One region of the Exiguobacterium sp. BMC-KP genome, then DNA from elsewhere that is predicted to be linked to it. Evidence: riboswitches for the same ligand, from Rfam matches in the RefSeq annotation. Region 1 holds a riboswitch; each other region holds the start of a gene.

Region 1 (3,280 bases):
GTGGGGAAGCTATCATCTCTTCGTCAAAGGAAAACATCTAGCAGCACAAAGCGACATCCGTGTCGCTCCCTCTCAACTCGAAGAATAACGATATGAAAAGAGGCCGCGGATCATCCACGGCCTCTTTTCATATGCTTGTTCTATTCCTTAAGTGTTCGCATCATCAGTAGTTCTCCTTGATGGAGCTCTACTTTCGCTTCTGACGCACTCCATTCATTGCTGACGGTCAATGAGCCTCCAACAGGAACCGAATGCGCATCGAGTGGGTATTTGACTCCAGATAAGCTTAGGATCGACGCCACAAGTGGAATGAATGAGAGATAATGATAGCTTCCTGCCTTAACTGCATATGTCCCCACTGCCAAATACCGTACCTCTTCTCGTTTCGTGACGAGTCGTGCCTTAGGATATTGTTTTAACAAATAGACATTTTGAACGGTCATGTCGAGTCGTCCGCCTGTCGCTCCAATGATGATGATCTCCTCACCCCGTTTCATCTCTGATACGGTACGGAGGGAAAGTTCGAGATCCGTTTCATCTTTCTCTGCCGGATGGACGATTGCATCTTCAGGTACATAGCCAAGTGAATCAAAATCACCAATCATCATATCGCATGTCAACCCAAACGATTCAATCGTTTGAACACCACCATCAACACCAACGATGAAATCACCGGGCTGGCAAAACGTCCGTAAGTCAGGTACCTCTTCTTGCGGACCCGCACAGACAAGAATCGCCCGCATATTAAACACCTCGTGCTGAATAGCGAAGTAAGCGTGGTGCAGTCGTGAAGAGAAGACCTGCGACGACACCACAAAGAACGTAAGACGGAACCATGTATGTCGCATTATAAATCAACGAATATGGTATGACTGGACCCTCAGCATACTCGGCAAAAAAGACGATTCCGCTGATGACATGACAGATATAACGGAGTCCCGCTCCTAAAAGCGTCGCAAGTAGGACAAACGTCATCAAGCGTTTCTTCTGTCCGTTACGCGCGGCTTGTCTAACTTGACGTGCAAACAGCCCACTTAATCCGACGACTCCATATGCAATCGTATAATCGAGTAGTGGTTGAACGACCGTCAAAACTTGTGGGGCGAACATCAATTGAATCGTACCGACAAGTGCTCCAGTGACGACACCTCCGACGACACCATGGCGAAACGCCATGACGAAGATGGGAAGCATCGCTAAGCTGATTGAGCCCCCTTGTGGCATTTTGAATGGAATCAATAAATCAAAGACGACTCCGAGACTGGCGAAGATGGCAATTTCCATCATCATTTGTAACCGTTTCATGCTAATTTCCTCCTTCATGGAATAAAACGGGACGCAAAAAGGCAGTACGACGAACGCCGTACTGCCTGCGTGCGCCACATCCCTACGTCCGTTTGAACGGAACAGGTTCGAAGGGTTAAAGTCAAAAGACTCCTCTCAGCCGCTTTTCAAGCGACACCCCTTGCGGTCATCATATTTCGTTTTCTCGTTCTTATTATACGGCAGCCCCTTGACGAATGCTAGTGATTGCTTCCGCATAATCCGATGCATTGTAGATCGCTGATCCTGCGACAAGGACGTTGGCACCATTATCGATGCATAACTTTGCCGTTTCCGGATTGACCCCACCATCAATCTCGATTTCAAATGTAAGACCACGATCTGCCTTCATTTGTGCAAGTGTTGCGAGCTTCGGCATGACACTCTCGATGAACGCCTGACCACCAAAACCTGGATTGACTGTCATCAACAAGACCATATCGACATCCTGAAGAATGTGTTCAATCATCGATAGTGATGTATGTGGATTCAAGACGACCCCCGCCTTCGCACCTGCCGCTTTGATTTGTTGCAAGACACGATGGACATGATTCGTCGCTTCGACATGGAACGTCACGATGTCGGCTCCTGCCTTGACGAAATCTTCGACGAATCGTTCGGGTTGATCAATCATCAAATGGACATCAAGAACCATATCTGTCTTTTGACGTAGGCTGCTTAACACAGGTAAACCGAATGAGATGTTCGGGACGAACTGACCATCCATGACGTCGAAATGAATGTAGTCTGCTCCTGCCGCCTCAACCGCTTTGACATCACGCTCGAGATTCGCAAAATCTGCTGATAAGATCGATGGTGCAATTTTAATCATCTTCAATACCTCCGGGCTCGATACTTGATTTCGTCTATAAACATACCATAATTTTCATAGCGGGAGGACATGATTTCTTGTGCCTCGACCGCCTCCTTGACGGCACAACCGGGTTCATTCAAATGCAAACATCCCCGGTATTTACAATCGTCTTGCACAGCCACGAATTCAGGAAAACTCCATCGCACATCCTCTATTTCCATTTCATAAGGAAAGTCTAAATTCGAGAACCCTGGCGTATCGGCAATCAATCCTTCCGCAAGCGGCATCAACGTAACGTGACGGGTTGTATGACGCCCACGTCCAAGTGATTTCGAGATGGCACTCGTTTCTAGATCAAGAGATGGTTCGAGTGCGTTCAACAGCGAGCTTTTTCCGACACCTGATTGTCCGGCAAGAACACTTGTTTTGCCTGCAAGTAATGGTCTGACTTGCTCGACACCTGTCAACGTCTCACTCGATGTCTCGATGACCGTATAGCCAATCTTCCGATAAGCAACAATCGCGTCTCGGACAGCCGGTCCCTTGACATCATCGAGCAGATCCATCTTCGTTAACAAGATGACGGGTTGAATTTCCTTCGCTTCGATCAATACGAGAAACCGATCAAGCAGATGGGCTGAAAAGTCAGGTTCTGCTGCTGAGACGACAAGCAATGCTTGATCGATATTCGCGACAGGAGGACGTACTAAAAAATTGTCACGCTCCTTCACTTCAAGAATATACCCGGTCTCACTCTCGATATGAAGGACGACTTCGTCTCCAACTACCGGACTGATACCACGTTTCCGGAAGTTTCCTCTTGCTCGTGAACGGACTTCCCCTTCTGGCGTCATAACGTCATAAAAGCCGCCCTGCAACCGTATGATCGTTCCTTCTCGATTTTCTTCGATGCGCTGTTCCGTCATCCTATGCACTCCTTTTTCATCACATTCATTGTGCGTCTTTTGCTTGATTGTACGTGATGGTTTTTGAACGATACACCGTATCGTCTTTATAGATCGTAATTTTTCCTTCTTCTCCCGGATCAATTGTCACCGGCACGTCGAACGTCTCATCTTGATCAATGGATTCCTCGATGACAGTCCGTTTCCCTTTCGCATCTTCCGTCTCGATGCGGATAAC
Region 2 (3,280 bases), on a different contig from region 1:
AAGAGACGACGTGCTGCGGTTAGAGGAATGTCCTCTTGTCCGATATGCAAACCGGCTCCGACGAGTAACGCGATATCGATTCGATCATTGATGATCAATGGAATGTCGTGACGATCCGTGAGTGCTTTTAACTGAACTGCCTGTTCAAAGAACTCCTTTCCTTGCGCTGTTTTTTCCCGTAGTTGCACGATGGTTACCCCACCTAAAATCGCTTCTTCAACGACCGTTTCGATAGCAACTCCTGGATGATATCTACGATCCGTCACGGCGTAAATCGAATAATCAATTACCACGTTCCGTCACCTCCGTCAGATCTTGTTCCGTCATCAGGCTGATGGCATTGAACAACTCTCGTTTAAAATCGCCTAGACCTTGTGCCGATGCTGCCCGCTCTCCTGCTTTTCCCATGACGAACGTTCCATGAACTGCCGCCTCATACGCCGTATAGCCTGCACCAAGGAAGCTAGCAATTATCGATGCCGTCATACAACCTGTTCCTGTGATGTCTCCAAGACGAGGAGTACCCACGTTCAATTCCATTTCGCGTGTGCCATCCGTGATGTAATCGATTGGACCGGTGACGACGACGACGGATTGCTGTTTGCGTGCGAATATACGGATACTTTCTCGATCCATGCTTCCGTCTCCCACAGCATCGACTCCCTTCGTTCGTCCATTCTCTCCAAGTAGAGTCTTGATTTCAGAGACATTTCCTTTAATGATCGTACATCCGAAATCGATTAATTCTTTTGAGAAATCGGTTCTTAATGTCGTAGCTCCTGCTCCGACTGGATCGAGGATGATTGGAACGTTCAATCGTCCTGCTTCACGTACTGCCAGTCGTTGTGCTTCCTGCATTTCTGCATCAAGTGTACCAATGTTCAAGACAAGAGCTTGTGCGAGTCGAACCATCTCTTCTACTTCTCGAATGTCTTCCGCCATGACGGGGGATGCCCCAACAGCTAATGTGACGTTTGCGCAATCGTTAATCGTCACCGTATTCGTCAGATGGTGAATGAGTGGTTTCTGTTCAAGAATGGTCGTAAACATGTGCATCCCTCCAAAGTGAATGAAAATGGTGTGTCGGTCCAATACCTTGTCCGAGGACAAATCCATGACGGATTGCTTCCGTGACATAGCTTTTTGCCTGTCGTACACTACCTGGTAAATCTTCTCCCAGCGCCATCCGTGCTGCAATCGCTGCAGATAAGGTACAACCCGTTCCGTGGGTATGTTGGTTGTCTAACCGTTCGGATGTGAAGCGATGTTCTTTCGTTCCGTCAAACAATAAATCCGTCGCCTCTCCGGGTAAGTGTCCACCCTTTAATAAGACTGCGCCCGTCTGCGTAGCCAATTGATGCATCGCAGACCGCATGTCCTCTAGATTGGTTACTGACTTTCCCGTTAAACGCTCAGCTTCTAGTAAATTTGGTGTAATGAGTGTCGCAAGTGGTAGTAACTCCATAATCAGTGCTTGTTCTGCCTCTGTCCGTAACAAGGCATGTCCACCTTTTGCGACCATGACTGGGTCTAATATGATCGGAACTGTCTGTTTACGAAGATGTGTAGCGATGACACGAATCGTCTGCGCATTCGAGACCATCCCGATTTTGATCGCATCGACACGAATATCTGAAAAAATCGATGTTAACTGGGCATCAACGATTTCCGGAGATAGCTCTTCCACCGCTTGAACACCTAATGTATTTTGCGCCGTGACAGCAGTCAGAACACTCATTCCATAAACGCCTAAAGCCGAAAATGTTTTTAAATCTGCTTGAATTCCAGCTCCACCACCGGAGTCGGATCCTGCAATCGTCAATACATGTTTCATGTTTCTCTCACCTTCCCATCGAGCAATGTAAGGGAGTCGTTACCGACAAAAAAAGCGCCGACCGCTGTAAAAAAGCAGTCGACGCTATACAAAAGCGTTATACACGCATTCCGATATCCGTTCGGCTCAACTTTCCTACGCTGGTATTATCCAGTTCAGGTAATAGGGTCGAAAACAGATTGGTTTTCCTCTCAGCCAGATTCCTCCAGCTCCCCTAGTTGCTCAAGTATTCGTTTCGCCTTAACTGTAGCATAGGGAACAAAAAAAAACGAGCCGAAGCCCGTTTTTGATTACAGATATGCTAATGGATTCACTGCATTCAGAGGAGAAGAGGCACTGTATTGATACCCTCCGACATGTAGTTCGAAATGCAAGTGTGGTCCTGTTGAATTTCCCGTACTACCAAGTGTTCCGACTTGCTGACCTTGAGAAACGGTTTGTCCTGCATGAACAGACAATGAACTCATATGGGCGTAGACAGTCGTGTACACTTTCCCGTCAAGGAAGTGCGAAATCATGACGTGATTCCCGTAAGGTCCACCACCTGATGCGGTAATGACCGTTCCGGCTGCTGATGCGACGATTGGAGATCCGACGGGACCTTTAAAATCGACACCATTATGGAATGTATAACCGTTTGCTCCACTAGCTGGTCCAAAACCTTGTGAGACGCCACCAGAAGATGGTCGAACAAATTTCCCACCACCTGAAACGATTGGTGTTGCATCTGAACTTGTTGATTCTGTATTCTTATTTGCTTGTTTTGCTGCTTGAGCATTCGCTTTAGCGGCTTTTTCAGCTGCTGCTTTCTCTGCTGCTGCTTTTTCAGCCGCTGCTTTAGCAGCAGCTTTCGCTGCCGCAATCGCACGTTCTTGAGCTTCAAGAGTCGCTTGCAGTTCTTTTGCATCTAGAAGTTCTGTCGTGAACTTCGTCTTACCTTTTCGTAATTTTTTCAGTGTAGCACTACGCTCTTTCATTTGAACTTTTAACGCTTTCTTTTGTTCAAGCAATACTTTCTTTTCTTGCATTTGCTCCGCTTTTTTCTCGACGAGTGCTTGTTTTGCTTCTGCTAATTTTTGTTGTGTCGCGATGTAATCCGAAATCATTTTATCATCTTGCTCAGCGATTTTTTTCCCAGCCATGACACGGCTAAATAAATCACCCAAATCCTTTGATCCAAAAATGACTTCTTCCCATTTAATCGAGTTCCCATCGTTTTCTTGGAACACACGTAAGCGATCACCAAGAAGTTCTTCCTGCTTCTGTAGCATCTCTTCGTAACGAACGATATCTGCTTTTAACTCGTCAATTCGAACGTTCAACTGTTTAATTTGTTTATTTTTTTCGGAAACTTGGAAAATCTTTTCGTTAATCGCTGCATCAATTTGATTGATTTGACGTTGTTCTTTTGAAATTTTCGACTCTTGTTTTTTAATCGCTTTTTCT
Region 3 (3,280 bases), 1.0 Mb from region 1:
CCGGACGCACCGGCGCACGTCCTCGTCTATGGCTTCAAAGGGGATCCGAACGGACCAGACTCCGAAGCTGGTAATCTGAAATCTGCAGGACCTAACCTGCCTGCTGGTATCCGTGCGATTTTCGGAACGTTTAAGCCGCAAGGCACCTTACCAGTCGATGTACCGGTCTTTAAGAACGGTGCCTTTACCAATCAACTGCATCTCGAATTCGGTGACGGCTTTAAAAACTGGAAAAAATGAGAATATGATACACAAAAGACCGAGACTCCTTTAAAGGATGCCTCGGTCTTTTAACGATTGATACGGATATTCCGCTTCTTCTTTCGCACGATAGTAGACGCGGTATAACCAATAGGTCAGTAATGCATAGACGACAATGACAAGAACAGCAGAAATGTAGCTCCCCATGCTATATGCTACCTTGAAGTTTCGAGTCGATGCGGATATACCAGATAATACGATCAACGCTGGAATGATGAGTCCTACAAATCTTACTTTAACTTTACCCAGCATGCGTTGCACGGCATACGCGGCGCTGATCGCAAGTACGATCACGATGATTTCCATTCCTATCCCTACTTCCGCTAAATGATATACCTAATTCTACCATCTAACCGTTTAGGAAGATACTGTTCGCGCCGGAATCGTCTCGTACACCGACGTGAATGTTTCTTCTGTCCATCCCATATGCCAAAACAGCAACTCATAATAACAGCTCGTCACGAAATGACGTTTCATCCGTTCGCGTTCTGTAGGACTGGCTTGTTCAGCCAAAGCATCGAGCCGTGCAATCTGTTCAAAGACGACCTTTTCGAACCACTCCGAACTATACGTGTCGATCCATTGCTGATAGATTTTTTCTTCTGGCGTACATGTCAGTAATTGTTGACCGACTTCATAATACAACCAGTAACATGGCAAGATGGCAGCAATTGTCTCACCGAGTGTCCCCTCGCTCGCATGATGCATATGCGACACATAGGCATATGCTGTTGGTGCTGGTTCGAATGCTTCAAGGTCTGCTTTTGTAATACCAAGCGGTTCAAAAAACGATTGATGTAGACTCAGTTCTGCCCCATATGTCGAAGTCGCATGCTCGGCAAGCGTTGCGATTGTCGCAAAGTCGTCTGCTTTTGACGCTGCCTTCGCTTGAATCTTCGCAAAGTGTTTTAAGTAGTAAGCGTCCTGCATCACGTAATGCCGAAATTTCGAGAGTGGTAATGTCCCTTCCCCGATTCCTTGCACGAACGGGTGCGTAAAACTACTCTCCCAATACGCTTGTGCTGCTTGTTTGATTTCTTGTGTGAATGTCATGATCTCATCCTCCTCGTTTTTTATGAAACGAAAAAACACCACCCCGAAACACACGGGCATGGCGCAAGAAGAACAAGACTTGACGCCACTTCCCTCCGTAAGTACGAACTTAATCAGGTTCAAAGGGTCCGAACGTCTTCGTTCGTCTCAGTCAGCCTACCGACTCCCCTAGTGGTCATTATTCGATTCCCATCCACTATAGCATGCTGAAAATGGAAGTCAAGTTGTCCTCTTTTCGCTATACTATGGAGTGTCAGAAGGCGGATACCGTCTCCTTCTACAGACCGATTCCGAATGGATCTTGTTCCCGTACACTAATTTTAGTACCTGATACTATATTCAATACTCTTACTTATACATTGGAGGATTTCATCATGCATACACCAACAAAAATCATGGCGTCAGCCATCATCGCTTCTGCTTTATTACTCCCGACAGCCGCATCCGCCGAACAAGTCGTCGATAAGACGATCGTCACACTCGGGGAGTCGCTCGGCGCAAAAGATAAGGCTTGGGTCCTTTCACGTCTCAATGCACCGGAGGGCATCACGCCGATTATCGCAACCTCTGCCGACGAAGAAAAATACCTCGGGAAAAACATTCCACAGTCGCAAAAAGGTGGCAACATGTATTCGTCGGCTAAGATTGAACTGACGGAAAAAGGCGATGGACTTTCCGTCTCGACGGAGAACATCACGTGGGTGACGAAGGATATGTATCTCAACGCTCTCGTCACAGCAGGTGTCAAAGATGCCGACATCACGATCACTTCTCCCTACAAGGTGACCGGGACATCGGCCCTGACAGGAATCATGAAAGCCTATGATCAAACTTCTGCTGAGACTGGAATCAAGCTGAGTGACGAACGCAAGGATTTAGCACAGCAAGAATTATCGGTCACATCTGACGTCGGGAAGACCGTTGGAACGGATAAAGTCGCTGACTTGATGAATGAGATCAAGGCTGAGATTGCAAATCAAAAACCGGAAACTAAAGTCGAGATTGAAAATCTGATCGTCCAAGTCATTCAAAACAACAACATCCAATTATCTGATGCACAGATGGATCGATTGACGAACTTGTTCAATCAAATGGAGCAAGCGAACATCAACTGGGGACAAATTGAGAGCGGCTTGAAAAATGCCGGTCAAGACATCCATGCGTTTGCAACGTCTGAGGAGACGAAAGGATTCTTCGCTAAATTATTTGATGGTCTGAGTGACTTCTTTAGCTCGATTGCTGGGGTATTCAAATAATTCAGACTTTCCCATTTAACAAAATAATGGTAAACTACATGTATCTGAAACGAAAGGTGGTGTGAAAAGATGGACTTTGCCGCGTGCAAACACTGGTTAATGGAACAATTATATCTGTTGCGCGCGATTTTTCATGGAATGGCGTTCTAAGGCACCCGTCTGCCCTTTTTAGAACTTCATGAACGAAAAATACAGCAAAGCGCATCTTTCACACGTCAAGGAGAGTGCTATTTGCGCTCTCCTTTTTTTGATGCGCGCGAAAGGATCAATTGATTATGATGATTTGCGACATTCAACACCTGACAAAACAATTTGGAGGCGAAACGATCTTGACAGACGTTTCCCTCTTCTTAAACGAACACGACCGTGTCGGTTTGATCGGACGAAACGGTAGTGGCAAAACGACACTACTTCGCCTACTTGCTCGACTCGACCAGCCGGACGGTGGTGTCATCTATCAAAAGAGTGGTTTGACAATCGGCTACCTGGAACAACTTCCAGTTTACGCCGAAACGATGACCGGACTCGACGTCCTATGGACAGCGTTTGACGAAATCCTCTCGATTCGTTCTCGGATGCAACAGTTGGAACAATTGATGGCAACAGCACCATCCGACCTCGAGGCATTACTCGTCCGATATGCGGACGTGACGAATGCATTCGAACAAAAAGATGGGTATCTACTCGATTCGAAGATTGAGCGCATGGTG

Evidence for each region. Region 1 has a riboswitch for thiamine pyrophosphate ahead of thiT (energy-coupled thiamine transporter ThiT). Riboswitches for the same ligand answer to the same signal wherever they lie in the genome.
Region 2: linked by a shared signal. The riboswitch ahead of thiD (bifunctional hydroxymethylpyrimidine kinase/phosphomethylpyrimidine kinase) and the one ahead of thiT (energy-coupled thiamine transporter ThiT) in region 1 are both predicted to bind thiamine pyrophosphate.
Region 3: linked by a shared signal. The riboswitch ahead of tenA (thiaminase II) and the one ahead of thiT (energy-coupled thiamine transporter ThiT) in region 1 are both predicted to bind thiamine pyrophosphate.

What each region holds. Positions count from the first base shown of each region.
Region 1 covers NZ_LGIW01000015.1:1,294,082-1,297,361, forward strand. Annotated here, with positions in the region: gene ADM98_RS12605 (amino acid permease) at 1-88, shown strand, start outside; gene ADM98_RS12610 (thiamine diphosphokinase) at 141-743, opposite strand; gene thiT (energy-coupled thiamine transporter ThiT) at 745-1,305, opposite strand; TPP riboswitch at 1,368-1,476, opposite strand; gene rpe (ribulose-phosphate 3-epimerase) at 1,499-2,155, opposite strand; gene rsgA (ribosome small subunit-dependent GTPase A) at 2,158-3,063, opposite strand; gene pknB (Stk1 family PASTA domain-containing Ser/Thr kinase) at 3,089-3,280, opposite strand, start outside.
Region 2 covers NZ_LGIW01000013.1:118,077-121,356, forward strand. Annotated here, with positions in the region: gene thiE (thiamine phosphate synthase) at 1-293, opposite strand, end outside; gene thiM (hydroxyethylthiazole kinase) at 283-1,050, opposite strand; gene thiD (bifunctional hydroxymethylpyrimidine kinase/phosphomethylpyrimidine kinase) at 1,031-1,834, opposite strand; TPP riboswitch at 1,950-2,060, opposite strand; gene ADM98_RS03460 (murein hydrolase activator EnvC family protein) at 2,125-3,280, opposite strand, start outside.
Region 3 covers NZ_LGIW01000015.1:280,334-283,613, reverse strand. Annotated here, with positions in the region: gene ADM98_RS06950 (glycoside hydrolase family 3 protein) at 1-240, shown strand, start outside; gene ADM98_RS06945 (hypothetical protein) at 271-567, opposite strand; gene tenA (thiaminase II) at 619-1,314, opposite strand; TPP riboswitch at 1,388-1,494, opposite strand; gene ADM98_RS06935 (DUF1002 domain-containing protein) at 1,689-2,570, shown strand; gene abc-f (ribosomal protection-like ABC-F family protein) at 2,849-3,280, shown strand, end outside.